Regions from separate parts of the Streptomyces sp. NPDC046197 genome, predicted to be linked through region 1. Evidence: riboswitches for the same ligand, from Rfam matches in the RefSeq annotation. Region 1 holds a riboswitch; each other region holds the start of a gene.

The links. A riboswitch is a leader RNA that binds a small molecule or an ion and turns the genes downstream of it on or off. The one in region 1 is predicted to bind ZMP and ZTP.
Region 2: it holds a riboswitch for ZMP and ZTP, as region 1 does, so the genes downstream of both, AB0A61_RS04545 (glycine hydroxymethyltransferase) here and AB0A61_RS32100 (phosphoribosylaminoimidazolecarboxamide formyltransferase) in region 1, are expected to answer to the same signal.
Region 3: it holds a riboswitch for ZMP and ZTP, as region 1 does, so the genes downstream of both, AB0A61_RS14000 (bifunctional 5,10-methylenetetrahydrofolate dehydrogenase/5,10-methenyltetrahydrofolate cyclohydrolase) here and AB0A61_RS32100 (phosphoribosylaminoimidazolecarboxamide formyltransferase) in region 1, are expected to answer to the same signal.

The regions. Positions count from the first base shown of each region.
Region 1 is NZ_JBEYZY010000031.1:67,707-77,672, forward strand. Features, by position in the region: gene AB0A61_RS32080 (hypothetical protein) at 1-126, shown strand, start outside; gene AB0A61_RS32085 (cobalamin-dependent protein) at 594-1,022, shown strand; gene AB0A61_RS32090 (methylaspartate mutase) at 1,022-2,305, shown strand; gene AB0A61_RS32095 (SDR family oxidoreductase) at 3,526-4,371, shown strand; ZMP/ZTP riboswitch at 4,814-4,898, shown strand; gene AB0A61_RS32100 (phosphoribosylaminoimidazolecarboxamide formyltransferase) at 4,861-6,087, shown strand; partial or broken gene AB0A61_RS32105 (short-chain dehydrogenase) at 6,151-6,273, shown strand; gene AB0A61_RS32110 (hypothetical protein) at 6,306-6,542, shown strand; gene AB0A61_RS32115 (GH25 family lysozyme) at 6,828-7,178, shown strand; gene AB0A61_RS32120 (hypothetical protein) at 7,498-7,671, opposite strand; partial or broken gene AB0A61_RS32125 (IS5/IS1182 family transposase) at 7,794-7,940, shown strand; gene pntB (Re/Si-specific NAD(P)(+) transhydrogenase subunit beta) at 7,969-9,435, opposite strand; gene AB0A61_RS32135 (Re/Si-specific NAD(P)(+) transhydrogenase subunit alpha) at 9,442-9,966, opposite strand, start outside.
Region 2 is NZ_JBEYZY010000002.1:395,700-405,665, reverse strand. Features, by position in the region: gene AB0A61_RS04560 (decaprenylphospho-beta-D-erythro-pentofuranosid-2-ulose 2-reductase) at 1-691, shown strand, start outside; gene AB0A61_RS04555 (2'-5' RNA ligase family protein) at 741-1,322, opposite strand; gene trpS (tryptophan--tRNA ligase) at 1,494-2,507, opposite strand; gene AB0A61_RS04545 (glycine hydroxymethyltransferase) at 2,632-4,080, opposite strand; ZMP/ZTP riboswitch at 4,113-4,207, opposite strand; gene rocD (ornithine--oxo-acid transaminase) at 4,300-5,505, shown strand; gene AB0A61_RS04535 (glutathionylspermidine synthase family protein) at 5,551-6,732, opposite strand; gene AB0A61_RS04530 (hypothetical protein) at 6,828-7,184, opposite strand; gene AB0A61_RS04525 (hypothetical protein) at 7,343-8,164, shown strand; gene AB0A61_RS04520 (PLP-dependent aminotransferase family protein) at 8,175-9,599, opposite strand; gene AB0A61_RS04515 (carboxymuconolactone decarboxylase family protein) at 9,646-9,966, shown strand, end outside.
Region 3 is NZ_JBEYZY010000008.1:135,883-145,848, reverse strand. Features, by position in the region: gene AB0A61_RS14035 (molybdopterin cofactor-binding domain-containing protein) at 1-153, opposite strand, end outside; gene AB0A61_RS14030 ((2Fe-2S)-binding protein) at 150-653, opposite strand; gene AB0A61_RS14025 (hypothetical protein) at 760-969, opposite strand; partial or broken gene AB0A61_RS14020 (hypothetical protein) at 1,155-1,487, opposite strand; gene AB0A61_RS14015 (TetR/AcrR family transcriptional regulator) at 1,595-2,251, shown strand; gene AB0A61_RS14010 (sigma-70 family RNA polymerase sigma factor) at 2,388-2,927, shown strand; gene AB0A61_RS14005 (CU044_5270 family protein) at 2,920-3,891, shown strand; gene AB0A61_RS14000 (bifunctional 5,10-methylenetetrahydrofolate dehydrogenase/5,10-methenyltetrahydrofolate cyclohydrolase) at 3,892-4,740, opposite strand; ZMP/ZTP riboswitch at 4,763-4,848, opposite strand; gene AB0A61_RS13995 (nuclear transport factor 2 family protein) at 5,323-5,688, opposite strand; gene AB0A61_RS13990 (ABC transporter ATP-binding protein) at 5,793-7,550, opposite strand; gene AB0A61_RS13985 (S-(hydroxymethyl)mycothiol dehydrogenase) at 8,564-9,649, shown strand; gene AB0A61_RS13980 (MBL fold metallo-hydrolase) at 9,649-9,966, shown strand, end outside.

The DNA of each region.
Region 1 (9,966 bases):
CGCTCGGCGGCGATGCCAACACCGGGCTGGGTACCAGCGAGAAAGTCACCGCGCAGTGAGTACGGCTGCCGCGATCGATTCCTTCCCTTCTCCGACGCGACACAGTTGTCGGTGCCGACCTCCTGAGCTCGGTGTGCGGAGGAGGTCTCCACCGACTCGGTTCATGAAACCGGCTGACTCGAAAATGAAGTCGGGGACGGTCAAGTTCGGGCGCCCGTCGATCGGGAGGTCGCCGGGTTGTGACGAGTGGCGTGTTGCGGCGGGTTGGAGGCAGGGTCAGGCGGCTGAGACGGGTTGAAGATCGACCTTCTTGCCGGTGAGTCGTTCAAGCCGGCGGACAAGTTCGCGCTCGCGTCGTCTGGGGGCAATCTTGCTGAGGTGGTAGTCGGTTCCTAGACCCCAAGGAATCAGCTAAGGCCGCTGCAAGAGGATAGCAAGCGCGGTCCGATAAAGTGAGACAATCAGCTGCTCCGATGAGCACCGGATCACAGAACATAGACTGCTTCTGCGTCAGCTCGAATTGTCACGTCACAAGGAAGCGAGATGAACCGCCCGTGAATTCTATTTCCCATAGAAACGGAGGGAAATTCGTTGTGGCCAGCGTGTCATCGGATGCTCATATGTGGAACCTCGTGTTTCTTCAGCTGCTGCTCGAGGAACATGGCGGGCAGGTAGTGAATCTGGGCGCGTGCACTCCGGACGAGCTCATCATATCTGAATGCATCAGAGTCCAGCCAGACGCCTTGGTCATTAGCACGGTAAACGGGCACGGTCATATCGATGGCCTGCGACTGATCAGGAAGATTCGCCAGAATCCGGAGCTTGCTCCTATGAAAGTTGTTATCGGCGGCAAGCTGGGCGTTCACGGTTCCCGGCATGCCGGATTCGGAGCTGAACTGGTCGCGAATGGCTTCGATGCGGTATTCGAAGCGGACGCCGAATTTGACCAATTCCTCGATTATCTCGGACTGGTGTCGTCGGCGCCGAAGCAAATTTCCTCCTCGAAAACCCGGAGTATCTGATGGCAACTCCTCCCAGCCCCGGACGCTTCACCCGGTTTATTCGGCAGGCTTCGAATGAAGGAAAACTGGTTGTCCAGCCGCGAATGGGGTTCGGCACCGTCGATCAGATGCGTGCGGGACTTAAGGCGGTCAGCAAAGTCAGTGCAGCCACTGTAGGTACCATCACTGTTGACAGTTATACTCGGGTGAACGACCATGCCTCAGCACTTCTCGCTCTGGAGAAGGGCGAGGACCTCAATGGATTCCCGCTGGTGGCGCACGGTGCGGCGGTGACTCGCCAGATGCTTGCCGGAATCGCGGGAGACGACTTTCCGGTGCAGGTAAGGCATGGATCGGCATTGCCTGGCGAGTTGTTTGCGGGACTGATGACGGCCGGCATCGACGCCACCGAAGGCGGTCCTGTCTCCTACTGCCTGCCCTATAGTCGCGTCCCTCTGTCGCAAGCCGTGGCCGCATGGGCGGAATGCTGTGAGATGCTCGCGAGAATCAGTGAACCGGTGCATCTAGAGAGCTTCGGCGGATGCATGCTGGGGCAGTTGTGCCCGCCGAGCCTGCTGATCGCCCTGAGCATCTTGGAAGGCTTATTCTTCCGCGAACACGGACTGCATGATATTTCCGTCAGCTACGCTCAGCAAACTAATCCGCAGCAGGATATCGAGGCAATTTCTGCCCTGCGCGCACTGGCGAACTACTGGCTCGGAGATGCTAACTGGCATTCTGTCCTGTACACCTACATGGGTGTTTATCCACGCAGTCGGCTGGGGGCATACAGGCTGCTTGAGGCGAGCGCGAGGCTCGCTGCCCATTCCGGGACCGAGCGACTGATCGTTAAGACTGTGGCGGAAGCCAGCAGAATCCCATCGATTACGGAGAATGTTCACGCCCTAGAATTCGCAGCGTCGGTAGCCGAGCGAGAGACGGTGATCGAACCGGCCAGAATTCCAGATTCTGGGATCTATGAAGAGGCTCAGGCAATTATCACTCACACGCTAACTCTGGGAAGCGACGTGGGATCAGCGCTCATACGCGCATTCGAACTCGGAAATCTCGACGTTCCGTTCTGCCTGCACCAAGACAACGCGAACCGCTGCCGGGCTCAGGTTGACGGCCGCGGCTGGCTGACATGGGTTAACCCTGGAGGAGTGCCGATCCCTCATGCCCGCAGCATGACAGAAAACCAGCAACGGCTCACCGCCCGGGGCCTCATTGAGATGCTCAGTTACAACGAACGGCGTTATGACCGTGAAGAACTGGCAGGATCAGAAGTTTGGAGGCTCGGGTGATTACATCGGCGACACCAAAGCAACAGTGCCCCGCTCCAAGCTGGCACGAAGATCGGCACATCGGCGGCTCGTCAGCACGATAACCTGCGCTTCTTTGCCAACTACGCAGCGACACATCCGTTATGAAGGGCAAGGCACCTTCAGGCAGGGTGAGTTGGAGGGCACGCAGGGCGTGAAAGAAGCACATACGGCGCATCAGGAGCGCTCGGAGGGCTGGGCTCCATGCCCCTGCTGCCCGTCATCATCGACCGATCCGTGGCTGGCAAGAGGACTTCCGTCAGGGCGGTCGCAGATCCAGACCGGGCCACCTGCGGCGAGACGTTGACGGGTACACGGGACAGCCGCATGGCACGGAGCCTGGTCCGTCGCAGCGGCCGCGGCACGTTCAGGGGCACCGGTCTGCCCCACGCGAGTTTCCTCGGGCCGCTTCCCGTCGGCGATCGCCAGCGCGGATTCCCGTGCCGCGTGCGAGGGTCCACTGCAGATCCCCCGAGTCCGGGCAGGCCGGGTCTGTCAAACGAACGTGTAACCAGGGTGGTTGCGGTTACTGCCGGACCGCTGAGAGCCGGCTGTCGAAGGTGATGTCGAAGGCGTTCCCACAACCGCGGCGAGCGGCACGCTCAGCGCCTCGGGCGGCCGGCGCACCGCGAAACCGACGGTGGCGAGCAGCCCGGCCGCCGGGACGAGCAGCAGCCAGACCACCAGCTCGGGGCGGCCCCCCGGTGGCGCCCGCCACCAGGGCGCAGACCACGGCCGTGGCGCAGACGACGGAGACTGTGCCCCGCCCGCAGGTGCCACCGGCAGCGCAGCAGGCACTCCCCGTGCTGTGACCGCCAAGGGCCACGTCCACGCAGCTCGCGAAGCTCATCCGCGACCACTGGAAGACCGAGGCCCTGCACCACGTCCGCGACATCACCTTCGCCGAGGACGCCTCCCAGCTGCAGACCGGCAACGCACCGCGCTCCCTGGCGACTTGGCGCCATTTTGCCGTCGGCGCCCTGCGAATGAACGGCGTGAAGAACATCGCCTCCGGCCTCCACAGCAACGCGCGCGACACCCGCCGACCACGTCGAAGCCCTGCATCCGCAGCGAAAAAGACACCTGCTGGGGCGGACGTCCACTGAACGCCGCAGCTCGAAGATCACTACAGGCCTGCGCGCGTCCATCCCAGTGTGTTCTGATTCTTGGGAAGTCACTGCTATCGCCTGGAGGATGTGACGATGATTCTGGTGACTGGCGCGAGTGGGAACGTCGGAACGGCTCTCCTCACTCTCCTTCATGCCGATGGCGTGGCCGCGCGCGCGGCTTACCGTGATCCGCACACCACGGCTCAGGTGATCAAGTCGGGCGGTCGGGCCGTGACGCTCGATCTGGCCATGCCGGACACGATCGGTCCTGCGCTCGATGGCGTCGACGCCGTATTCCTTCTCGGCGCGACGAGCCCCGCTCAGACGACGCACGAACTCAACATGCTGGAAGCCGCCCGTGCGGTGGGTGTTCGCGTGGTGAAGCTGTCGGTCTGGCGGGCCGACGAAGGACTCTCACCGATCGCCCGGCTGCATCAGCCCGTCGAGCAGTCGCTGGTTGCGGCCGGTTTGCCCTGGACGATCCTGCGACCCAACTTCTATCTGCAAAACTTCCTGCGCCAGCCGTCCATCCGCGAGACCGGGGAGTTCAGTCTCCCGTTGATCACGGCACCCATAAGCTTCATCGACATCGGCGACATCGCCCGTGTCGCAGCGCGGGTTCTCACCACCGATGGCCACGACGGCTGCGTCTATGAACTCACCGGGCCCAAGGCACTGACCTACGCTGAAGCCGCCGAAGAGTTTTCCGACGTCCTTGGCAAGCCGGTGCGGTACGTGGGCCTGCCGGACGACGAAGCGCGCGCGGCAATGCTGAGCCGCGGGATGCCGGAGTTCTACGTCAACGCGCTGATAGGAGTTGCCCGCGCTTACCGCGATGGTGGTGCCGAGACCGTCACTTCAACCGTCACCGACCTCACGGGGCGTGAAGCCGTCGGTTTTGCCGATTTCGTGCGTCAGAACCGCCACTTCTTCGACTGACCATGGTCCGATGCGGTGGCTGGAGCATGGCGAGGAAGCCGCGTCCCAGGCCGTCCTCAACGCCGGCACCCTACTGACCGGTGCCTTCCCCGTGCGGGGCGCTTCGGCACGACGGCCGTCCCCGTGATCCGAAGCAGCCCTGCTCGCCGGAAGCCCCCACGCCGATACGGCGGCCGATCTCGAAGCCAACGCCGGCACCTTCGCGCACTTGTCCGCCCACAGGGCACCGACATCCGCTGCTGGGCGAAGAAGAACAAGGTCGAGTTGTGCTTCACCCCGACCTACGCCTCGTGGGCCAACCTTCTCGAAACCCACTTCGGGCCGCTGAGTCAGTTCACCCTCGCCAACTCCCGCTCGGCGGCTACCTGCCGCGAGAAGGCCTTGTTGACCCTGCGTCTTTGCGGTCTGAGCGGCCACGTCGTACTGCTTGCCGATAGAGTTGGGCCCGGCCCGCAACTGGCGAGGGTGGATCACCACCAGGGAGCGGCCATGTTCCGACGCAAGCGTCGACCGCCTGGGCGCCTCCGTCAGCGATGTCCCGCTGAGGAGGCCAGGACAATGGAACTGCGCTACGGAACCAATCCGCACCAGACAGTGGCACCTGCCGCGCCAGTGACGCCCGGCCGGTGGCCGCTCCGGGTGCGGCACGGACAACCATCCCTCATCAACTTGATGGACGCGCTCAACGGGTGGCAGCTCGTGCACGAAGCGAGCCAGTCGCTCGGTCGGCCGGCAGCGGCTTCCTTCAAGCACGTCTCGCCCGCCGGCGTGGCCGTGTCCGGACCCGTCGACGAGGTCACAGCGGGGCTCTACGGCGTCGCCGGCGACAGCCTGGGCGCCCTAACCAGCGCTTACCTGCGCGCCCGGGATGCCGATCCGAAATCCTCCTATGGCGACTTCGCCGCGGTCTCCCACCCGGTCGACATCGAGCTCGCCGAGCTGCTGACCAGCGTGGTGTGCGACGGCATCATCGCGCCCGGCTACGCGCCGGGCACAGTCGAGCGGCTCAGCAAAAAGAAGGACGGTCGCTTCCTGGTCCTGGAGGCAGACAAGACGTTCACGCCTTCGCGGTTCGAGGCGCGGGAAATCTTCGGCCTGCGCCTGGTCCAGGAACGCGATCAGGTACAGCTCTCCGCCGCCCTGCTCGACGCCCCCGTGGTCGGCACACTGCCCAAGGCCGCAGTGGACGACCTGCTGCTGGGGCTGGCGGTCATGCGCTACACCCAGTCCAATTCGGTGTGCTACCTGCGTGACGGGATGACCTTGGGAATCGGCGCCGGCCAGCAGTCACGTGTCGACTGCACCCGTCTCGCCGGAGCCAAGGTCGACAACTGGTGGCTGCGACGCCACCCGGCCGTGCGCGCCCTCACCTTCCGGCCGGGCATCCGCCGCCAGGATCGCATCAACTGGCAGATCCGCTTCATCGAGGGCGACCTCACCCCCAACGAGAGCAGGCGCCTGACGCAGGTACTGTCCACACCAGCCGACGCGCTGACGCCCGATCAGCGTGAGCAGTGGCGGCAACGCCTCACCGGCGTCGCCTTCGTCTCCGATGGCGCACTCCCGTTCCGCGACAACGTCGACCAGGCCCACCGCCACGGCGTCGAATACATCGCCGAGCCGGGCGGATCCATCAGGTCCGACGACGTCGAAAACGCCTGCCGCGAGCACCAGATCACGCTCACCCGCACCGGCCTCAGACTGTTCCACCACTGACGACGCCGGAGCCCCCGCGGACGACTGTGGGGACCCCGAGCCTCTGTCCGCTGTTCCCCAGAGCAGGAGCTGTTCGCCAAGGACCTTGAGCGGGCCGCGCGCCGCCTGGTGCACATCCCGGTCGGCCGGTTCGCGGAGGCCGGGGAGATCGCCGCGGCGGTCACGTTCCTCGCCGGCGACGACTCCTGGTCAGCACGGACAAGGGGCCCGGCGCCGTCGTGGAAGCGGTGGTGTTCCCCTCGCCGCGGGTCCAGGGCCGCTATCTGCTGCTCGGCTTCGGCTTCGACGACAACAGCAGGGGCCCGTCCGTGACGGACATGCAGTGGATCACTGATGGCATCGAGCGCCTCGACGGCAGCGGCAGCGGCAGCGGCACCAGCGCCGGACCGCGGCGCCGCCCGGCCGTCACAAGAACGTCCGGCCCCCGCCGCGGTACGTCGGCACGGTCACCGTGACCTCGTCGCCCACCGGCGCGCGTTACCCGGGTGCCCGCCCACCCGCCTTCTGGAGGCGCCACCATGCCGAAGCCCCGTCGCACCGGTGCTGTAGTCGTTCTGACTGTCCGGCTGTTCTGCGCCGGCCTTGCGCCCGCGACGGCGTCTGACCCAGGGGCCACCCCGTGCACGGCGTGGACACCTATCACCAGAACCACGACAACCGCGGCGGACGGCCCTTCGACTGGACATGGAACAGTGCGTCCAGGACGGGCACCACCTGACCGTGCCGCAGGTGAGCGACTCATGGAGCGGGTCCGCGCCGCGACCGGTGAGATGCCCGCCCTGTACGCACGGCGGTCCTTCGTCGACGGCTGTCTCGGCGGTACCAAAGCCCTGGCAAAGTACCCAGTACGCCTCGCTCGCTACAACTCCGGCTCCGCCGAGCCGTCCCCGCTGCCCGGCGGCTCGGGCTGGGACTTCTGGCAGTACAGCGAGGACGGCACCGTCGCCGGCATCGGCCCCAAGGTCTGCCTGGACGTCTTCCACGGGGACCTTGCCGAACTCAAACGACGCGCCCCCCCCTGCCCACCCACTGACAGCTCAGCTGCCGAGACTGCGCACAGCCGTACGTGCCCGGACAGGCAGTCACGGTGAAGCTCAGGGTGCGGATTTCGAACACGAAGTCGAGGCATATGAAGCTCATCGCGGACAAGCTCGCGCAGTGCGCCGAACTCGGCTCGACCGGGCATGAGCTGCATCCGACCGGCGCAGGCCTGCCGATCATGTGCCGTCTGGAGCTGCTCTTACCAGTGAAGTCCCCGGCACATCGCAGTCCGGGCTGCCGAAGACCGCGGTAGGGACGAGGCGTCTGCCCATCCTGCTCCCGTTAATCCAGATGAGTGACTTTTCATCATTGTGCTTCCGGGCACTGACAACCGTGCAGCAACACGGCTGACCACAACCGCCCTTGGTCTCACCCATCGGAACGGGTGAGACCAAGAACGAGAGGAGCCTCGCCCAACGGGCCGTCGGCGATCCAGAACCGGTGGGCGGACAGGATCGTGCGCAGCGCCTGGTTCATCGCGGCCTGCTGGGCGTTGCGCAGTTCCAGGGAAGGTGGTGGGCGGCCGCCGGGTCCTGCCGCCACAGCACCCGCAGCACGCGCCGGTCCTGCGGCATCAGGGCCACGCCGGTCTCTCCCCCCGTCCGCGGCCGCCTCGCTGTTCCGCCACGGCGGTGGTCTGTCCCCTGCTGGCGGCCGCCACCGGGCTCATGCACCATCGGGGCCTCGCCCGCGACCACGAAACCCACCCGCACCGACCAGCAGCCGTGATTCAACTGGCCGCCATCAACCTCATGCCCCTCCGCCTCACCCACGAAGCCACCCCCAACTGGCGTGGCGGCCAACCCAAATGAGACAGACAACCGAGGATCAGGCCCTCACTCAGTGGCTGGCCACCGTCGCCCGGCGTGCGGCCGGGGCCGCTTCGCGTCGGTTGTCGGTGCTGAGTGCGTGCAGGATCTCCTCCACGCTCTGTTTGGCGTCGCCGAAGAGCATGCTGCTGTTCTCGCGGAAGAAGAGGGGGTTCTGCACGCCTGCGTAGCCGGAGGCCATGGAGCGCTTGAAGACGATGACCTGCTCCGCTTCCCACACTCGCAGCACCGGCATGCCGGCGATCGGGCTGCCTGGATCCTCGGTCGCGGCGGGGTTCACGGTGTCGTTCGCGCCGATGACCAGCACGACCGAGGTGTCAGTGAAGTCGTCGTTGATCTCGTCCATCTCCAGCACGATGTCGTACGGCACCTTCGCCTCGGCCAGCAGCACGTTCATGTGCCCCGGCAGGCGCCCGGCGACGGGGTGGACGCCGAAGCGGACCTCGACACCCCGCTCGCGCAGTTGCCGCGTCAGCTCCGCGACCGGGTGCTGGGCCTGGGCGACGGCCATGCCGTAGCCGGGCGTGATGATCACCGAGCGGGCCTGGGCCAGCATGTCGGCCGCCTCCACGGCCCGCACCTCGCGGTGCTCGCCGTGGTCCTCCTGGCGGACGGACGGCGCCTCGATGCCGAAACCGCCCGCGATGACGGAGATGAAGGACCGGTTCATCGCCTTGCACATGATGTAGGACAGGTAGGCGCCGGAGGAGCCCACCAGGGCGCCGGTGACGATGAGCAGGTTGTTGTCGAGCAGGAAGCCGGCCGCTGCCGCCGCCCAGCCCGAGTAGCTGTTCAGCATGGAGACGACGACCGGCATGTCGCCGCCGCCGATCGAGGCGACCAGGTGCCAGCCGAGTGCCAGCGCCAGCGCGGTCACCGCCAGCATCAGGGGCAGGTTCGGGCTGATCGTGAACCAGACGGTCAGCACGGCGAACGCCGCGATCGCGCCGAGGTTCAGCGCGTTCTTGCCCGGCAGCATCAAGGGACGGGATTTGATGCGCGCCGAGAGCTTCAGGAACGCGACGATCGAGCCGGTGAACGTGACCGCGCCGATGAAGATCCCGATGAACACCTCGGCGTGGTGGATGCCCAGCAGGTCTGCGCCGATCCGAGTCTGCGCCGCGGGGTGGGACTCCACCTCCAGGTAGCTGTTCCAGCCCACGAGCACCGCAGCGAGGCCGACGAAGCTGTGCAGAACAGCGATCAGTTCGGGCATCTGCGTCATCTCGACGCGGCGGGCCCGCCAAAGGCCCATCGCCGCGCCGAGCGCCATCGCCAGCACGATCAGCGCGACCGCTCCGGCCGTGATGCTCCGCGCCGCCACAACCACGGTGGCGACCAGGGCGAGGGCCATGCCGGCAATGCCGTAGACGACGCCGGCGCGGGAGGTGCGGTGCTGGGACAGGCCGGCCAGGCTGAGGATGAACAACAGGGCGGCGACCAGGTCGGCAGCGTGTGAAGCCGTCAGGGAGTTCATCTCGGCTCAGCCTTTCGAGAACATGGACAGCATGCGGCGGGTGACGGCGAAACCTCCGAAAATGTTGACGCTCGTCAGCAGGATCGCCATGAAGGACAGCGTGGTGACGATCCAGCTCTCGCGCCCGATCTGCAGCAGGGCGCCGATCACGACGATCCCGGAGATTGCGTTGGTCACCGACATCAGCGGGGTGTGCAGCGCATGGTGCACCTTGCCGATGACGTAATAGCCGATCACCACCGCCAGCGCGAACACGGTGAAGTTGCCCGCGAGTTGCGCCGGAGCAAAAGCCACCAGCAAAAACGTCGTGAGCATCCCGAGCCCGATCAGGGCGAAGCGCCACGCAGGCGTCAGCTTCGACTGCTTCGGTTCGGGCGCTTCGGTTGCGGCCGCGGGCTGAGCGGCGGGCGCGGCCGAGACCGCGACGGGTGGCGGCGGCCAGGTGACGTCACCGTCGCGCACCACGGTCACCGCCCGTTGAACGACGTCGTCGAAGTCGACCGTCAGTTGCCCGTCCTTGCCGGGAGTGAG
Region 2 (9,966 bases), on a different contig from region 1:
CGCCACCGCGCGCCGTCTGATCGCGCGCCGCACGCGCACGGTGTGGCTGGCGGGCCGCCCCTCACCCGGCCTCGAGGAGGCCGCCGCCCACCTGCGCACCCTGGGGGCGGACGTGCGCACCGTCGCCTTCGACGCCCTCGACCCCGAGTCCCACGAGACGGCGCTCGGCAAGGTCTTCGCCGAGGGCGCCGTCGACATGGTGCTGCTGGCCTTCGGCGTCCTGGGCGACCAGGCGTACGACGAGCGGGAGCCGCTGAACGCGGTGCGGGTGGCGCAGACCAACTACACCGGGGCGGTCTCCGCCGGCCTGGTCAGCGCGCGGGAACTGCAGAACCAGCGGTACGGATCGCTGGTGGTGCTCTCCTCGGTCGCCGGCGAGCGCGCCCGGCGCACGGACTTCCTCTACGGCTCCAGCAAGGCCGGTCTGGACGTCTTCGCCCAGGGCCTGGGCGACGCGCTGCACGGCACCGGCGTGCACGTCATGGTCGTACGCCCCGGGTTCGTCCGGTCGCGGATGACGGCCGGTCGCGAGGAGGCGCCGCTGGCGACGACACCGGAAGAGGTCGCAACGGCCGTCGAACTCGGGCTGCGGCGGCGCTCGGAGACGGTGTGGGTGCCGGGCGCGCTGCGCATCGTGATGTCGGCGCTGCGGCACCTGCCGCGCGCGGTGTTCCGGCGGCTGCCGCTGTAGCCGGGGCGCCGCCACCCGCCCGGTGGCCGCGGCCGCGCCGTGGCGGGTGTCAGCCGGTGGGCAGCGAGTCGCGGTCCGCGTGGGCCGGCTGCGGGGGGACCACCGTACGGCCGCCGAAGGTGAACTCCCGCAGCTTGCGCCACACCCCGTCGGTGCCCTGCTCGTAGAGGGCGAAGCCGGTGCACGGCCACTCGGCCTCGAAGTCGGCGAGTTCCGCGAAGGCGCGGTCCATCGCCGCGTCGTCGATGCCGTGCGCCACCGTCACATGCGGGTGGTAGGGGAACTGGAGTTCACGCGCCACGGGTCCGGACGCGTGGCGGACCTGCTTCTGCAGCCACGCGCACGCCTCGGCGCCCTCGACGACCCGCACGTACACCACCGGCGACAGCGGCCGGAAGGTACCGGTGCCGGACAGCCTCATCACGAAGGGGCGCCCGGCCGTGGCGACCTCGGTCAGGTGCGCCTCGACGGCCGCCAGGTCGGCGGCGTCGACCTCGGTCGGCGGCAGCAGGGTGACGTGCGTGGGGATGCCGTGAGCCGCGGCGTCGCCGAAGCCCGCGCGCCGCTCCTGGAGCAGGCTGCCGTGGGGCTCCGGGACCGCGATCGACACGCCGATCGTTACGGTCCCCACGTCGTCTCCTGTCGTCGTGTCTGTTTGGTTCTCAGCGGTTCTCGGCCGTTTCGTCACAGCCGTCCGGCTATCGACTGTACGACCACCGCCGCCTTGTGGGCAGGCGCAGCCATAGTGATGTGCAGCGCTCTGTCCCAGGTACGTGCGTGCGGTGGTGCGCCTCGGTGCCCGTCAGTGCTTCGCGGGCAGGAAACCGACCTTGTCGTACGCCTGGGAGAGGGTCTCCGCGGCGACCGTGCGCGCCTTCTCCGCGCCCTTGGCCAGGATCGAGTCCAGCGTCTCCGGGTCGTCCAGGTACTGCTGGGTCCGCTCCCGGAACGGCGTCACGAACTCGACCATGACCTCGGCGAGGTCGGTCTTGAGCGCACCGTAGCCCTTGCCGGTGTACTTCTCCTCCAGTTCGGTGATACCCGCGCCCGTGAGCGTCGAGTAGATCGTGAGGAGGTTGCTGACGCCGGGCTTGGTCTCGGGGTCGAACCGGATGACGGTGTCGGTGTCGGTGACCGCGCTCCGGACCTTCTTGGCGGTGGCCTTCGGATCGTCGAGGAGGTTGACGAGGCCCTTCGGCGTGGAGGCCGACTTGCTCATCTTGATCGACGGGTCCTGCAGGTCGTAGATCTTCGCGGTCTCCTTGAGGATGTACGGCCGCGGGACCGTGAAGATCTCGCCGAAGCGGCCGTTGAAACGCTCGGCGAGATCGCGGGTGAGCTCGATGTGCTGGCGCTGGTCCTCGCCCACCGGCACCTCGTTGGCCTGGTAGAGCAGGATGTCGGCGACCTGCAGGATCGGGTACGTGAACAGGCCGACGGACGCCCGGTCGGCGCCCTGCTTGGCGGACTTGTCCTTGAACTGGGTCATGCGGGACGCCTCGCCGAAGCCGGTGAGGCAGTTCATGACCCAGGCCAGCTGGGCGTGCTCGGGGACATGGCTCTGAACGAAGAGCGTGCAGCGGTCCGGGTCGAGCCCGGCGGCCAGCAGCTGGGCGGCGGCCAGCCGGGTGTTGGCGCGGAGCTCCTCCGGGTCCTGCGGGACCGTGATCGCGTGGAGGTCGACGACCATGTAGAACGCGTCGTGGGACTCCTGCAGGGCCACCCACTGGCGGACGGCGCCGAGGTAGTTGCCGAGGTGGAACGAGCCTGCCGTGGGCTGGATTCCGGAGAGCACGCGGGGTCGGTCAGTCGCCATGTCTTTCATTGTCTCAGAGAGCGCGGGGGGGTCGGTGCGTGGGGAACTGCGGACCGTGGTGGGCCGATCGCACCCGCGCCGCGGGGCCGCACACCCATGCGGCCCCGCGCCCCTGCGGGCCGGCTCAGCCCAGGTCGATCTCCGGGTACAGCGGGAAGCCCGCCACCAGGTCCGTCGCCCGCTGGGCGATCTCCTCCGCGGTCTTCTCGTCCAGGACGTGGGCGGCCTTGGACGGGGCACCCGACTTGGTCGTGCCCGGCTGTGTGGTGGTCAGGACCCGGTCGATCAGGCCCGCCACCTCGTCCATCTCGGCGGTGCCGAGGCCGCGCGTGGTCAGCGCCGGGGTGCCGATGCGGATGCCGGAGGTGTACCAGGCGCCGTTGGGGTCGGCCGGGATCGCGTTGCGGTTGGTGACGATGCCGGAGTCCAGCAGCGCCGCTTCCGCCTGGCGGCCGGTGAGGCCGTAGGACGAGGCCACGTCGATCAGGTTCAGATGGTTGTCCGTGCCGCCGGTGACCAGGGTGGCGCCCCGGCGCATCAGGCCTTCCGCGAGGGCCCTGGAGTTGTCGACGATGCGCTGGGCGTAGTCCTGGAAGGAGGGCTGCCGGGCCTCGGCGAGGGCGACGGCCTTGGCCGCCATGACGTGCGGGAGCGGACCGCCGAGGACCATCGGGCAGCCGCGGTCGACCTGGTCCCTGAGGGAGTCGTCGCACAGGACCATGCCGCCGCGCGGGCCGCGCAGCGACTTGTGGGTGGTGGTGGTGACGATCTGGGCGTGCGGGACCGGGTCGAAGTCGCCGGTGAGGACCTTGCCCGCGACCAGGCCCGCGAAGTGGGCCATGTCGACCATGAGCGTGGCGCCGACCTCGTCGGCGATCTCGCGCATGATCCGGAAGTTCACCAGACGGGGGTAGGCGGAGTACCCGGCGACGATGATCAGCGGCTTGAACTCGCGGGCGGAGGCGCGCAGGGCCGCGTAGTCGATCAGACCGGTGGCCGGGTCGGTGCCGTAGGAGCGCTGGTCGAACATCTTGCCGGAGATGTTCGGGCGGAAGCCGTGGGTGAGATGGCCACCGGCGTCCAGGGACATGCCGAGCATGCGCTGGTTGCCGAAGGCTCGGCGCAGCTCGGCCCAGTCGGCCTCGGAGAGGTCGTTGACCTGGCGGACACCGGCCTTCTCCAGGGCCGGGGCCTCGACCCGCTGGGCGAGGACGGCCCAGAAGGCGACGAGGTTGGCGTCGATGCCGGAGTGCGGCTGGACATAGGCGTGGGCGGCGCCGAAGAGCTCCTTGGCGTGCTCGGCGGCGAGCGACTCCACGGTGTCGACGTTGCGGCAGCCGGCGTAGAAGCGGCGGCCGACGGTGCCCTCGGCGTACTTGTCGCTGAACCAGTTCCCCATCGCCAGGAGGGTGGCCGGGGAGGCGTAGTTCTCGGAGGCGATCAGCTTGAGCATCTCGCGCTGGTCGGTGACCTCCTGGCCGATGGCGTCGGCGACCCGCGGCTCCACGGCGCGGATCACGTCGAGGGCGGCGCGGAAGGCGGTGGACTCGGTGGAGAGGGGCTGCTCTGGCATGGGGACCTCCGGACGGCGTGTGTACAGCGTTCACGGTTGGCCCAGGCGCACGGCTCACAATCGCTTGTCTCCGGGCCGCTCCCCGATGGTCGGTCCCATCCCAAGCGCGCCAGTCACGGCCCGTTGATCAGCCTACCGGGCGTGCCGGACGGGGAGTCTGCCGCGTCCGGCATGCGAGCGAGGATAGGAAGGGGGTGACCCTCATCCCCGGGAGCTGCCGTGACCACTACGGAAGACCTCATCGCCGCCGCCGACGCCCACAGCGCGCACACCTACCACCCGCTGCCGGTGGTGATCGCCACCGCTGACGGGGCCTGGATGACCGACGTGGAGGGCCGCCGGTATCTCGATCTGCTGGCCGGCTACTCGGCGCTGAACTTCGGGCACGGCAACCGGCGGCTGGTCGAGGCGGCCAAGGCGCAGATGGAGCGGGTGACGCTGACCTCGCGGGCGTTCCACCACGACCTGTTCGGCGCGTTCTGCGGGCAGCTGGCCGAGCTGTGCGGGATGCAGACGGTGCTGCCGATGAACACGGGTGCGGAGGCGGTCGAGACGGCCGTGAAGACGGCCCGGAAGTGGGGCTACCGGGTCAAGGGCGTGCCCGGCGAAATGGCGAAGATCGTGGTGGCGGGCAACAACTTCCACGGGCGGACGACGACGATCATCAGCTTCTCCACCGACCCGGAGGCGCGGTCGGACTTCGGGCCGTACACGCCGGGGTTCGAGATCGTGCCCTACGGGGACATGACGGCGATGCGGTCGGCGGTCACGGAGAACACGGTCGCCGTGCTGCTCGAGCCGATCCAGGGGGAGGCGGGGGTCCTGGTTCCACCGGCCGGCTATCTGGCGGCGGTGCGGGAGCTGACGCGGGAGCGGAACGTGCTGTTCGTGGCCGACGAGATCCAGTCGGGGCTGGGCCGCACGGGCCGGACCTTCGCCTGCGAGCACGAGGGTGTCGTACCGGATGTGTACGTGCTGGGGAAGGCGCTCGGGGGCGGGATCGTGCCGGTGTCCGCGGTGGTGTCGTCGCGCGACGTGCTCGGGGTGTTCCGGCCGGGCGAGCACGGGTCGACGTTCGGCGGGAGCCCGCTGGCGTGCGCGGTGGCGCTGGAGGTGATGGCGATGCTGCGGTCGGGCGAGTTCCAGGCGCGGGCCGCGGAGCTCGGTGAGCACCTGCACCGGGAGCTGGGGCTGCTGGCCGGCACCGGGCGGGTGACGGCGGTTCGCGGGCGCGGCCTGTGGGCGGGCGTCGACGTCGACCCGGCGCTCGGCACGGCCCGGGAGATCTCCGAGAAGCTGATGGACCGGGGCGTCCTGGTGAAGGACACCCACGGCTCGACGATCCGGATCGCCCCGCCCCTGGTGATCAGCAAGGAGGACCTGGACTGGGGCCTGGACCAGCTGCGCGGGGTGCTGGGCGGGTAGGGCCTGTGCGGCGGATCGGGCCCGCTCCGAGCCGGGGGTTCGCCTTCAGAGGATCACGTGCGGCAGGAAGCGGGCGTACTCGTCCGTGACCAGGCCCGCGGACTCACGGATGCCCAGGCCCGCGGCCTCGCCGTCGACGACCCAGGCGCCGAGGACGACGTGGTTGCCGTCGAAGGCGGGCAGGGGGGCCAGGGCCTGGTAGCAGCAGGGCTCGTCGCGGACCACGGGGTCGGTGCCGGGCCCGTGGACGGTCACGCCGGCTCCCTCCCTGCCCAGCAGCGGTTTGGCGACGTACCCGGTCGTCGCCGCCAGCCCGCGCGGGCCGTCCAGGTGGGCGGGCAGCAGGTTCGGGTGCCCGGGATACAGCTCCCACAGGATGGCCAGGAGCGCCTTGTTGCTGAGGAGCATCTTCCAGGCGGGTTCGATCCACAGGGTGCTGCCGGTCCCGCCGCCGTTGTCGAGGGTGTCGAGGACGTGGCCGGCGAAGCGGTCGGTGGTGAGCCATTCCCACGGGTAGAGCTTGAAGATGCTGCGGATGAACCGGAGGTCGTTGTCCACGAACCGCCCGGACAACGTGTCCCAGCCGATCTCCTCCATCGAGATCCAGTCGGTGTCGAGCCCTGCCTGCTCGGCGGTCTCCTTCAGGTAGGCCACCGTCATGAGGTCCTCGCCGAGTTCGTCGGCGCTGGAGTGCGCGAAGTGGAGCGGGCCGGGCGGCAGCAGCGGGGCCTGCTTCTTCCAGGCGGCGACGAGGCGTTCGTGGAGGGAGTTCCACTGGTCGGCGCCGGGGAAGCGCTCCTCCATCCAGAACCACTGGGGCGAGGCGGCCTCGACGAGGGAGGTGGGGGTGTCGGCGTTGTACTCGAGCAGTTTCGCCGGGCCGGTGCCGTCGTAGCGCAGGTCGAAACGGCCGTAGAGGGAAGGGAGGTCGGCCCGCCGGTGCCATGCCTCGGAAACCGCCTCGGCCAGGCGCGGGTCGGTGATGCCGAGGTCGGCGAAGCGGTCGGCGGTGACGATGTGGTCCGCCGCCGCGAGGCACATGCGGTGGAGTTCCCCGACGGCCTCCTCCAGCGCCTCCACCTCGGGGAGGCCGAAGACGTAGTGGGCGCTCTCGTCCCAGTAGGGAAGGAGGGAGCCGTCGGGGTGGCGGGTGAGGGGGTAGATGAGCCCCTGTGCCTCCACGGTCTGCTGCCAGCCCGGCCGGGGTTCGATCGTTCGCCGTTCCATGTCTGCCGTCTCTGCCGTCTCTGCCGCCTGTGCCGTCCTGCCTGTGCCGCCTGTGCCCGTCCTGCCTGTGCCGCCTGTGCCGCCTTGGGCCCTCGTCAGCCGCCGGAGCTGCCCTTGCCACCGCCGAAGCCACCGCGGTGGACGCCGCTGCCGTGGCCACCGCTCGAACCGCCGGAGCCGCCCGAGCCCTTGCGGGGCGTGGTGAAGGAACCGCCACTGATCCAGCCGCCGTTCTTCCTGCCGCCGTAGTACCAGGTGCCGTCGACGGCGGTCTTGGCGGACCTGCAGTTCTTGTCGGAGACGATCCGGTAACCCCTGGCCGCGGTGTAGCTGTCGCGGTCGACGCAGCGCTGGTCCGGTTCGGAGGAGCAGGCGGTGAGTGCGGCTGCGAGCAGCCCCATGCCGCCGAGTACGACCGTGCCCGAGCGAAGCCGCCGGTGTGCGTCCCCCATGTCCCGCATGTCCCGTCTCCCGTTCTCCCCGTTGGACGTGCCCTCGGTCGACCGGTCCTTCGCCGGTTGCCGGCAGAAAGACTAGAGACAGGTGAGAACCGGTACCCGGTCGGGCCGCGGATCTAGCGCTCCCCTACAGTCGCTTCGTGCTGTTTGGAATGGTGTGTGCGCTTGGTGCGGCGGTTTGTTTCGGTACGGCGACGGTGCTCCAGGCGGTCGCCGCGCGAGCCGCCGGCACGGGCGGCGGCTCGGACGCGGCGCTGTTCCTGCGCGCGGTGCGTCAGTGGCGGTACCTGGCGGGGCTGGCGCTGGACGGCCTCGGGTTCCTGCTGCAGATCATTGCGCTGCGGTCGCTTCCGATCTACGTGGTCGGCGCGGCCCTCGCGTCGAGCCTCGCGGTGACGGCGGTGGCCGCCGCCCGGTTGCTTCGGGCACGCCTGAGCGGGGTGGAGTGGAGCGCGGTCGGCGTGGTCTGCGCCGGGATGGCGATGCTGGGGCTGGCCTCGGGGGCGGAGGGCAGCCGGGAGGGGTCGCCGGTGCTGAAGTGGGCGATGCTCGTCACCTCGGTCGCGGTCCTGGTGCTGGGCGCGCTGAGCAGCCGGCTCGCGGGCCGCGGGCAGGGACTGCTGCTCGGGCTGGGGGCCGGATTCGGGTTCGGCGTGGTCGAGGTCGCGGTGCGCCTGATCGACTCGCTCACCCCGTCGGTCCTGCTCACCAACCCGGCGACGTACGCCCTGGTCCTCGGCAGTGTCGGCGCCTTCGTGCTGCTGACCATGGCCCTGCAGCGCGGCGCGGTGACCACGGCCACCGCGGGCATGGTGATCGGGGAGACCATCGGGCCCGCGGCCGTGGGCGTGGTGTGGCTCGGCGACCGCACGCGGGAGGGCCTGACCTGGCTCGCGGTGGTGGGCTTCGCGGTGGCGGTGGCCGGGGCACTGGCACTGGCCCGCTTCGGGGAGGCCCCGGTCGAGGAGGCGTGACGGCGGCGCCTCACGGCAGCACCCGGCACAGCGCGTCCAGCGCACCCGCCCAGGCGTGGTCCGGTGGGGTGCCGTAGCCGACGACGAGGGCGTCCAGCGGTTCGGTGGTGGCCCGCGGGTGGCGGAAGCGGGAGAGGCCGTGGACGGCGAGTCCCTGCCAGGCTGCCGCCCGTACCACCGACGACTCGGTGCCCGGCGGCAGCTCAAGGACGGCGTGCAGTCCGGCGGCGATGCCGGTGACCCGGATCCGGGGCGCTCGCTCCGCCAGAGCCCGGACGAGGGCGTCGCGGCGGCGCCGGTACCGCAGGCGGGCGGCGCGGATGTGCCGGTCGTAGGCGCCCGAAGTGATGAACTCCGCGAGGGTCAGCTGGTCCAGGACGCCGCCGGACCAGCCGCCGGCGCGCCGGGCGGCGACCACGTCCGGGAGCAGGGAGCCGGGCAGCACCATCCAGCCCAGGCGCAGCCCGGGGGCGAGGGACTTGCTGACGGTGCCCAGGTGGATCACATGCTCCGGATCGAGGTCCTGCAGCGCACCCACGGGCTGGCGGTCGTAGCGGAACTCGCCGTCGTAGTCGTCCTCCAGGACCAGCCCCCCGGTGCGGCGGGCCCACTCGACCACGGCGGCGCGGCGGCGCGGGCGCAGCACCCCGCCCATGGGGAACTGGTGCGCGGGGTTCAGCAGCACCGCAGACACCCCGGCGGGCACGTCGGGTCGGGTGCCGAAGTCGTCGAACGGCAGCGGGACCGTGCCCAGGCCGGCCTGCTCCGCGATCGTCCGGTGCACGTCCAGGCCGTAGGCCTCCACAGCCAGCGAGTCCAGTCCGCGCCGGGCGAGGACCTCGCCCAGCAGCTTCAGTCCCTGGGCGAAACCGGAGCACACCACGATGCGGTCGGCGTCCGCGCGCACGCCGCGCGCCCGGGAGACGTAGCCGGCGAGCGCGGTGCGCAGTTCGACGCGGCCGCACGGGTCTCCGTAGCCGAGGGCCTCGTTGGGTGCCGACGCGAGGGCGCGACGGGCCGCCCTGAGCCACTCCGTACGCGGGAAGGAGGCGAGGTCCGGGGTGCCCGGCGTCAGGTCGTACGCGGGGCGGCCGGGCTCGCGCCGGGGCTGCGCCGACCGGCCCGGAGCCCCGGGCACCGCCCTCCCCCGCCGCCCGCAGGGCGTGGGAGGCGCCCCCGGGGCCACCCGGGTGCCCGAGCCCTGACGGGCGGTGAGCCAGCCCTCGGCGACCAGGTCGGCGTAGGCGTCGGCGACCGTGTTGCGGGCGATGCCCAGGTCGGCGGCGAGGGAGCGGGAGGAGGGCAGCCGGGTGCCGGGAGTCAGGCGGCCGGTGCGGACCGCTTCGCGCAGGGCGTCGGTCAGTCCGCGGCGCACCCCCGGACCGGTCGGTTCCAGGTGCAGGTCGACGCCGAAAGTGGCCCATGTTCTCGCCATGGAAATGGACCATACTCCTGGGCTGCCTCGCCCCTAGGGTCGAATCATGACCAGGAACGACGACACCATGACAAGCGAATTCGCACCCGAGCAGGCCCCCAGGCTCGCCTGGGCGCAGCACGCCCCCGAGGTCTACAAGGCGATGGTGCGGCTGGAGGCGGCCGCCGGGCAGGGGCTGGACGCGCGGCTGCGGGAGCTGGTGAAGATCCGCGCCTCGCAGCTCAACCGCTGCGCGTTCTGCCTCGACATGCACACCAAGGACGCGCTCGCGGCGGGTGAGAGCGTCGAGCGGATCGTGCAGCTGAGCGCGTGGGGGGAGTCGCGGCACTTCTACACCGAGAAGGAGCTCGCGGCTCTCGAACTGACC
Region 3 (9,966 bases), on a different contig from region 1:
TGCGTGAGCCATGGGGCTGCGCAGGACGGCGAGGTGCAGCAGCCCGGTGACGCTGATGTTGTCGGTCCAGTTGGCCTGCCCGGTGATCAGCCGGGCGTCCTCCTTGCGCAGCCGGGCCCTGCCGACCTCGCGTTCGACTGCCTGGTCGGTCATGCCGTGACCTCCTCCGCAGGCGTGCTCCGTTGCGCGGAATCCGTCTCGTCCGCGGCGGCGAGCACCGCGCGGACGATGTTCTGGTAGCCGGTGCAGCGGCAGAGGTTGCCCTCCAGGGCCTTGCGCACCTCGTCGGAGCCGGGGTGGGGGTTCTCGCGCAGCAGATCGCGGGCGGCCATGATCATTCCGGGGGTGCAGTATCCGCACTGCAGCGCGTGGTGCTCGTGGAAGGCTCGCTGCAGCGTCGTCCACTGCCCGTCCCGGGCCAGCCCCTGGACGGTGGTCACCTCGCCCCCGTCCGCCTGCACGGCCAGCACCGCGCAGCTCTTGACGCTCTCGCCGTCCAGTTCGACCGTGCAGGCCCCGCAGTTCGAGGTGTCGCAGCCGATCGGGGTGCCGGTCAGGCCGAGACGGTCGCGCAGATAGTGGACCAGCAGGAGGCGGGGTTCCACCTCGTCCTCGTAGGCCGTGCCGTCCACCGTGACCGAGATGTGGGTCATGTGCCCTCCAGAAACCGTGCGGGCGTGAGTGGGGAAATCAGCAACCACGAATCAGCAACCACGTGATGTACGTCACTCTAGGTCCGGGTCCTGGGGGCGGCGAGCGCTACGGCGGGCTTTTGTTGAGCGTTAATCCATCGCCTGTGCCGGTCCGGCTCTGCTGCACTGCCCGTGATCCGGCCGTCACCCAGCGGGGAGCGCCGATGCACACTGCGTCCATGTCCACCCCGGTCCGACCGAGCGGCTGCTGCACTCCGCCGGGCTGATCGACGAGATCGGCAGCGTCGACGTGCTCGATGCCGTACGCCTTCTTCAAGGCGGTCGGGGCCACCGTGCGGGAGGCCCTCGGGCAGGGCCTGCACGGCCAGGGGGTGTCGTTCGGATCACCGCGGACCGGGCCGCGGCGCATGGTGCCCGAGCGGTCCCGCACCGATCACAACCCGCTGAACGGAAGGAATACCTGCTGAACGGGACGCGCCGGGTGGGCGGTGGAGAGGGCGGTCAAGGTCGTGGCTGGACCTTGTGCTGGTTGCCCGGTGCCCGGCCCGCGGAAGGTCCGGTCCAGTCGGCCTGCACATGGCCCAGGCGTACCCGCTGCGGGTGGTCGCCCACCGGCACGGACACGGTCTTCTGCCCGGTGGCGAAGTCGGTGGCGGTGACCTGGCCGGCGCCGCTCTCGGAGACGACGCAGTCCTTGCCGTCACCGCTGGCGGTGGCCCAGGAGGGCTTGGACGCGGGGACGAGCGGCCCCTCATGCAGGGTCGCGCGGTCGACGACGGTGGCGTAGTCGTCCATGGTGCCCGCCACGCACAGCCTGGTGCCCGAGGGATTCATGCACGTGCTCGTTCAGAGTGAACTTACTGAAAAGTAAGGAACGGTCGCCTTCTCCACAAGACCGCGTACACGACAAAATTGTCCGTGGGTGGACGAGGGAGGGGACCGTGACGGGCAGGCTGAGAGCGCCGACCGGCCGCTACGGGGGCAAGTCCGCCGCGCAACGGCAGGCCGAGCGGCGGTGCCGTTTCCTGCGGGCCGCGCTCCAGTTGTTCGGCGACACGCCCGGCTTCCGCTCCACGACGGTCGCGGCGCTCAGCGAGGCCGCGGGGCTGTCGACGCGTCAGTTCTACGAGGAGTTCCGCACCCTGGAGGACGTGCTGGCCGCCCTCCACCTCCAGGTCAACGACTGGGCCGAGCAGGCGGTCCTGGACGCGCTCGCCGAGGCCGGGGACCTCCTGCCCCTCGCGCAGCGGGTCGCCACGCTCTTCCGCGCCTACGCCGCCAGTGTCACCGCCGACCCGCGCCGGATCCGCATCACCTTCGTCGAGATCATCGGGGTCAGTCCACGCCTGGAGGAGCAGCGCCTGGCCCGCCGGTCGCGCTGGGTCGACCTCATCTGCGCCGAGGTGCGGGCCGCCGCCGTCCGCGGGGAGGCGGCCCGGCGCGACTACCGCATCGCCGCCACCGCCTTCCTCGGCAGCGTCAACGGCCTGCTCCACGACTGGAGCGCCGGGTGGGTGGACGCGTCCCTGGACGACGTCGTCGACGAACTCGTCCGCCAGCTCCTGGGCATCCTGCGCCCACCGGGCTGGAGTCCTTGAGCGGTCCAGGGGGTGTCCGGGGCCCGTCCGGGCCAGGGGTCCGCCCGGGCCGGATCCGGGCGTCGACTCGAACGGGGGCGACGAGCGTCACAGCGACGGGTGTGACGTTCCTACGGGTGCCGGACACGAACGGGACATGAGCAACGACGAGGACTTCGCCGCTGCCTATCGCGCGTGCTACTGGGCGGTCAGCCGCTATGTCGCGCGGCGACTGGACGGCCGGGCGAGCGAGGTGGAGGAAGTGGTGGCGGAGGTGTTCACCGTGGCGTGGCGGCGCCGGGCCGACCTGCCGCCGTCCCCGCTGCCGTGGCTGTACGGCGTGGCGCGCAACTGCCTGGCGAACGCGGTACGCGGCTACGGACGGCGCCGCCGGCTGGTCGACCGGCTGGGCCACGAGCAGACCGCACACGGCCGGCACACGGTGGCCGGCCCGGACGCGGAGCTGCCGGGCGCCTGGGTGCACGAGGCGCTCCTCCGGCTCTCCCCGGCCGACCAGGAGGTACTGCGCCTGACCGCGTGGGAGGAACTCGACGTCGACGAGGTCGCCGTCGTGCTCGGCTGCGGCCGCCGGGCGGCGGCCATGCGGCTGCACCGCGCCCGCCGCCGGCTGAGAGCGGAGATCGACCGCATGCGCCCCCCGCTCGTCACCTCCACCAAGGACCACGGCCATGACTGACGAACTCGAACTGCTGCGCCGCGCCAACCCCGTACCCGCGGACGGCCCCCACTTCGGCGACGGCCCCCTCGACCACCGTGCCGAGCGGCACCTCAACCGGCTGCTGCGCGAGGAAACCCCGAGCCGCCGTCCCCTCCGGAAGGCCGTCTGGGGGCTGGCGGCCACGGCCGTCGTCGCCGCCACAGTGTCGGCACTGCTGCTCTCCGGCCCGAGCACCGCGCCAGCCGTCGCCGCCCCCCGCCCCCTGGTGGTGCAGGCCGGCTCCACCCCCGTACCCCTGGACCGGCTCGCCGAGCGCGCCCGGGCGGCCGCCGCCGACGGCGCGCCGGGCCTGCGCAAGGGCACCCACGTGCAGTCGTGGAGCCTCGGCATGGAGGACGACAGGCCGCCGGTCACCCTGCCCGAGGAGCGCGTCGTGCGATGGCGGGCCGACGGCAGCCGCACCGAACTCGTGGTCGCGACCGACCCGCGCCACCCGGGCCGCCCGGTCCTCACCGACGAGGGCGGCGCGGCGCGCCGGGTCGCCGACGGCCATGTCCTCAGCGACCGGACCTACCCGCCGAGTTGGAGCGACGCCCCGCCCGAGTCGTCGCCGCCGCACGACCCAGCACACCTGCGCGCCTATCTCGCCGAGGTGGCGCACAGCACTTCCCCGACCACCACCGAACTGCTCGACGCCACGGCGGAGTTGCTCGACCACTGGACGCTCGGGCCGCGCGAGTCCGCCGCCCTCGCCGGGCTGCTGGCCGACGGCGGGCACCTGCGACCGGTCGGCCGGGTCACCGACCGGCTCGGCCGCCGCGGTCAGGCCTACGTCCTCGACGCCCCCGGCATTCGCCGGATGCTGATCATGGACCCGGCCACCGGGGCAGTACTGGGACTGGAGACGACCTTCACCACCGCCGGGCCCGAGTACGGCGTCCAGGCCGGGGACGTCATGCAGTACAGCGCCTGGATGCGCTGATCACACCCCGAGCTGCCGGGCGGCCGCGGTGACGGTCTGCTCCAGCAGCGTGGCGATCGTCATCGGACCGACGCCGCCCGGCACCGGGGTGATGAGCGAGGCCCGCTCCGCGGCGGAGTCGAAGTCGACGTCGCCGATGGTGCCCGGGTTGTACCCGGCGTCGATCACGACGGCGCCGGGCTTGATGTCCTGGCCGCGGACGAGCCGCGGCCGCCCCACGGCGGCGACGACGATGTCCGCCTCGCGGACGGCGGCCGACAGGTCGTGGGTGCGGGAGTGGCAGTACGTCACCGTGGCGTCGCGGGCAAGGAGCAGCATGCCGACCGGCTTGCCGAGGATGGCGCTGCGGCCCACGACGACGGCCCGCTTCCCGGCCGGGTCCACCTCGTACGCGTCGAGCAGCCGCAGGATGCCTCCGGGGGTGCAGGACACGAAGCCCGGCAGACCGAAACTCATCGTGGCGAACGAGGCGAAGGTGACGCCGTCGACGTCCTTCTCGGGCGCGATCGCCTCGAACGCGGCCCGCTCGTCGATGTGCTCGCCGACGGGATGCTGCAGCAGGATGCCGTGCACGCCGGGGTCGGCCGACAGGGACGTGAGCGTGCCGACCAGCTCCCGCGTGGTGGTCGCGGCCGGCAGTGCCACATGGCGCGAGGCGATGCCGGCCCGGCGGCAGCGGTTCTGCTTCATCCGGACGTAGGTGACGGAGGCGGGGTCCTCGCCCACCAGCACCGTCGCGAGGCAGGGCGCCGTTCCCGTGCGCTCGGTGAGGGCGGCCGCCTTCTCGGCGGTCTCCTCGACGATGCGGCGGGCGAGCGCGATGCCGTCCATGAGCCGGGCCTGGGACATGATCCACTCCCTGAGCGGTTGACGGGATCGCCCAGGCGCGCGGCATTCGACTCTGCGTGGGCCGCTCCCCGGTGGTGCTCCACCTCAGCGCCAGTCACGACCCCGGCCCACCTTAACCGAGCAGGCGCCCCGATCAGGACGCACGTTCGGGGTCGCGGGGCCGTCGCAGGTCCTGACCGCAGGGCCCGGTCATGGTCAACGCGCAGGCAGAGTCGGGTGGTTGGCCGGTCTTCTGGGGCGCCGGTCTTCTTCTGGGGCGCCGGTCTTCAGGGGCGCCGGTCTTCAGGGACGTACGGGCGGATCCGGTTCAGCGATGCCGGCCATGGCGCGGTCTCAGCGCGCGCGGCGTCAGAGCACGTGGCGTCCGAGTACTCGGCGTCAGAACGCGTGGCGTCAGAGCGCGCGGACGGGGCCGCGCCGCCCGCAGCATCGCCCGCAGCACAACGGCGGACGCCAGCCGGCGTGCCGCGGTGGCCGGCCCCGGCCGCCCGAGCAGTGCGGAGCGCGATCGTCCCAGGCCCGCCCGGGCGGAGAAGGACCAGGTCAGCCGGGAACTGACCTGGAACCTTGCCGCCTTCCTGCCTACTCGTCCCATGCCTGGATCAGAATCTGGTCGGTGATCTTGCCGTTGCGCAACGAGATCATGGACTCGGCGAGGACACGGACGCCGTCGGGGTATTCGCAGGACTCGACGTACGCGGCGTGGTCGCCCTGTACGACGCAGGTCTCCAGCTTGTGCCTCATGTCGCGGCTGTAGACGTCGTCGAGCAGGGAGCGGATCTCGTTCCGGCCCTGCAGGATCTTCGGGTGACTGGGCTGGGTGTTGCGGTCCACTATGCGTATCTCCGCGTCGTCCGCGTACAGCGACAGGAGCGTGGACGCCGTGTCTGCCTCGATGCCGCGGCGCAGCGTTTCGGTGTTGAAGGCGGGGCTTGCCGGGGTAGCCATGGTGACCTCCTACGAGGGCCGCGGGCCCGGGGAGGAACGGGCCGCGACAGCCTCACCTTCGAGGCTCCTCCGCCCCGGCGGGCTCGGCAAGCGCAGCCCGGGCGTCAGTCCGCCGTCGCCAGGAACTGTGTCGCGGCCAGCTCCGCGTACAGCGGGTCGGCGGCCACCAGGTCGCGGTGAGTGCCCACCGCGCGGACGCGGCCCGCGTCCATGACCACGATCCGGTCGGCCATGGTCACCGTCGACAGCCGGTGCGCCACCACGAGGACGGTCGTCGCACGGGCCACGTCGGCCACGGTGTCGCGCAGCGCCGCCTCGTTCACCGCGTCCAGCTGCGAGGTCGCCTCGTCCAGGAGCAGCAGCCGCGGGCGGCGCAGCAGGGCGCGGGCGATCGCGACCCGCTGGCGCTCCCCGCCCGACAGCTTGGTCCCCCGGTGCCCGACGAGCGTGTCCAGGCCGCTCGGCAGCCGCGCCACCAGACCGTCCAGGCGCGTCGTCTTCAGCAACCGTTCCAGGGCGCCCTCGTCCGCATCCGGGTTGCCCAGCAGCAGGTTGTCCCGCAGCGAGCCCGACAGGACCGGCGCGTCCTGCTCCACGTAACCGATGGCGGAGCGCAGTTGGGGCAGGTCCCAGTCGGCCAGGCTCCGGCCGTCGAGGGTGATCGCTCCGGACTCGGGCTCGTAGAACCGTTCGATCAGCGAGAAGACCGTGGTCTTGCCCGCCCCGGACGGTCCGACGAACGCCGTCATGCCCTGGGCGGGCACCGAGAAGGTCACACCGTGGTGGACGTACGGCAGGTCGACGGCGTAACGGAAGCGGACGTCCACGAAGGCGAGCGCGGCCGGCCGGGCGCCGGGGGAGGGCAACGGCGCGGGCCGGCACGGGGGTTCGGCGGGCAGCCGCAGCGCCTCCTGGATGCGCGCCAGCGCCGCGGCGCCCGTCTGGTACTGCGTGACGGCGCCGACCACCTGCTGGATCGGCGACATCAGATAGAACACGTACAGCAGGAACGCCACCAGGGTGCCCACGCCGATGGCTCCGGTCGCCACCCGCGCCCCGCCCACCGCGAGCACCGTGATGAACGCGATCTGCATCGCCAGACCGGCCGTGTTGCCCGCCGCCGCCGACCACTTGGCGGCGCGCACGCTCTGCCGCCACGACTCCTCGGCCGCCGCGTGCAGCGTGTGCTCCTCGCGGTGCTCGGCGCCGGACGCCTTCACGGTGCGCAGGGCGCCCAGCACCCGCTCCAGCGAGGCGCCCATGACGCCCACCGCGTTCTGCGCCTGCCGGCTCGCCCGGTTGATGCGCGGCACGATCACCCCGAGCACCGTGCCCGCGAGCAGGATCACCGCCAGGGTGACCCCCAGCAGCACCACGTCGACCAGGCCCATCATCACCACCGTCGCGACCAGCGTGAGCCCGCCGGTACCGAGTCCGACCAGCGACTCCGTGGTGACCTCCCGCAACAGCGTGGTGTCCGAGGTGATCCGGGCCATCAGGTCGCCCGGCTCGCTGCGGTCGACCGCCGGTATGCGCAGCCGCAGCAGATACGACGACAGGGCGCGCCGGGCGCCGAGCACCACCGACTCGGCGGTGCGGCGCAACACGTACGAACCCAGCGCACCGATCGCCGCGTTGGCGACGACCAGGGCCGACATCGCCACCAGCGCACCCGTGACGGCGCGGTCGTGCGCGAGGTCGTCGACCAGTCCCCGCGCCACCAGCGGCAGCAGCAACCCGGTGGCCCCGGTGACCAGCGAGAGCAGCGCCCCCGCCAACAGGGCCCAGCGGTGGGGCCGTACGTAGTCCAGGAGCAGCCGCCAGGCGGGCGGATCGCTCGTCTCGCTGTCTGCGCCGCTCACAACGCTCCCTGTCCGGAGTGGGTCGGAGCAATCAGGCTACGTCGCCCACCGGGTGGCGGCGCCAGTGGTTTCAGGCGCTGCGGGCGGCGCCGAGGACCCGTCAGGAAGCGTGCGCAGCGGCGGCACGGGCGGTACCTCGGTGGCGTCGCCGATGTGCAGACGGTCGTGGTGTCTGGTATGTCCGTTCTCCTCGGTGGAAGCCGGGGTGATCAGCGGCGGGCGGCGAGGGCCCGCATCCGGGTGCGACGCCCTTCGCACCGGAACGCCGCACTCGATCACCACCTGGCTGCCACACGGCACGGGCATGACGTCGTAGGTCGGTCTTCACCCGGTCCTTCCGGCGCCGGCGGGCGAGACCCGGCCGCGTGCCGAGCCGAGCCCGGCTCCGGACCCGGCCCCGAGCCCCAGCCCGGCTCCGAGCCCGAGCCCGAGCCCCAGCCCGAGCCCGGCCCCGGGCCCCGGGCCCCGGCCCCGGCCCCGAGCCCCAGCTCGGCTCCGAGCCCGAGCCCCAGCCCGAGCCCGGCCCCGGGCCCCGGGCCCCGACCCCGGCCCCGAGCCCCAGCTCGGCTCCGAGCCCGAGTCCCAGCCCGGCCCCGAGTCCCAGCCCGGCTCCGAGCCCCAGCCCGGCTCCGAGCCCGAGTCCCAGCCCGGCCCCGAGCCCCAGCCCGGCTCCGAGCCCGAGCCCGAGCCCGGCCTCGGCCCCGGCCCCGGCCCCGGCCCCGAGCTCGTGCCCCGGACGCGGCCCCGAGCCCGAGCCCCAGCCCGAGCCCGTGCCCGAGCCCGTGCCCGAGCCCGGGTCCGGGGGCACGGCGCCCTGACGGGTGCCCTCGCCGTCGCCGGGCTGCATGGCGAGGACCGGCCCGCGCCACCGCGCGTGCTCACCCGTACGGCGGAAGCCGCGCCGCCCGGGCCCGACCGGAGTGGCAAGTGACCTGCCCGGATGCGTGCCGTCACCGATCATTGACGCGTAGGGTCGAGGGGACGGACAACGGCCGATGGAAGGGGCCACCACCATGGCGCAGGAAGTTCGCGGCGTGATCGCGCCCGGAAAGAACGAACCCGTGCGGGTCGAGACGATCGTCGTGCCGGACCCGGGCCCGGGCGAGGCCGTCGTGCGCGTCCAGGCCTGCGGCGTCTGCCACACCGATCTGCACTACAAGCAGGGCGGCATCACCGACGACTTCCCCTTCCTGCTCGGCCACGAGGCCTCCGGCGTGGTGGAGTCGGTCGGCGAGGGCGTCACCGACGTCGCACCCGGCGACTTCGTGATCCTCAACTGGCGTGCGGTGTGCGGCAAGTGCCGGGCCTGCCGCCGTGGCCGGCCCTGGTACTGCTTCGACACGCACAACGCCGCGCAGAAGATGACCCTCACCGACGGCACCGAACTCGCCCCGGCCCTCGGTATCGGCGCCTTCGCCGAGAAGACGCTGGTCGCGGCCGGCCAGTGCACCAAGGTCGACCCCGCCGTGTCCCCGGCGGTCGCCGGGCTGCTGGGCTGCGGGGTGATGGCGGGCATCGGCGCCGCCATCAACACGGGCAACGTCGGGCGCGGCGACTCGGTCGCCGTCATCGGCTGCGGCGGTGTCGGCGACGCGGCCGTCGCCGGGTCCTTCCTGGCGGGCGCCGGGAAGATCATCGCCGTGGACATCGACGACCGGAAGCTCGAGACCGCCCGCACGATGGGAGCCACGCACACCGTCAACTCCCGCGAGACCGACCCGGTCGAGGCGATCCGTGAGCTGACCGGGGGCTTCGGCGCCGACGTCGTCATCGAGGCCGTCGGTCGCCCCGAGACCTATCGGCAGGCCTTCTACGCCCGCGACCTGGCCGGCACGGTCGTCCTGGTCGGCGTGCCCACCCCGGAGATGAAGCTGGAACTGCCCCTGCTGGACGTCTTCGGGCGCGGCGGAGCCCTCAAGTCCTCCTGGTACGGCGACTGCCTGCCCTCCCGGGACTTCCCGATGCTCGTCGACCTGCACCTGCAAGGACGGCTGCCGCTGGAGAAGTTCGTGACGGAGACCATCCAGCTCGACGAGGTGGAGAAGGCGTTCGACCGGATGCACCAGGGCGACGTGCTGCGCTCGGTGGTGGTGCTGTGATGACCGCGCGCATCGAACGCCTCGTCACCTCCGGCCGGTTCACGCTCGACGGCGGCACCTGGGACGTCGAGAACAACGTGTGGATCGTCGGCGACGACCACGAGGCGGTCGTCATCGACGCCGCGCACGACGCCGCCGCCATCGCCGCCGCGGTCGGCGACCGCCGGCTGACCGCCATCGTGTGCACCCATGCGCACAACGACCACGTGAACGCCGCACCGGCCCTCGCCGACCTCACCGGCGCGAGGATCTGGCTGCACCCCGACGACCTGCCGCTGTGGAAGCTGACCCACCCGGACCGGGAGCCCGACGCCCAT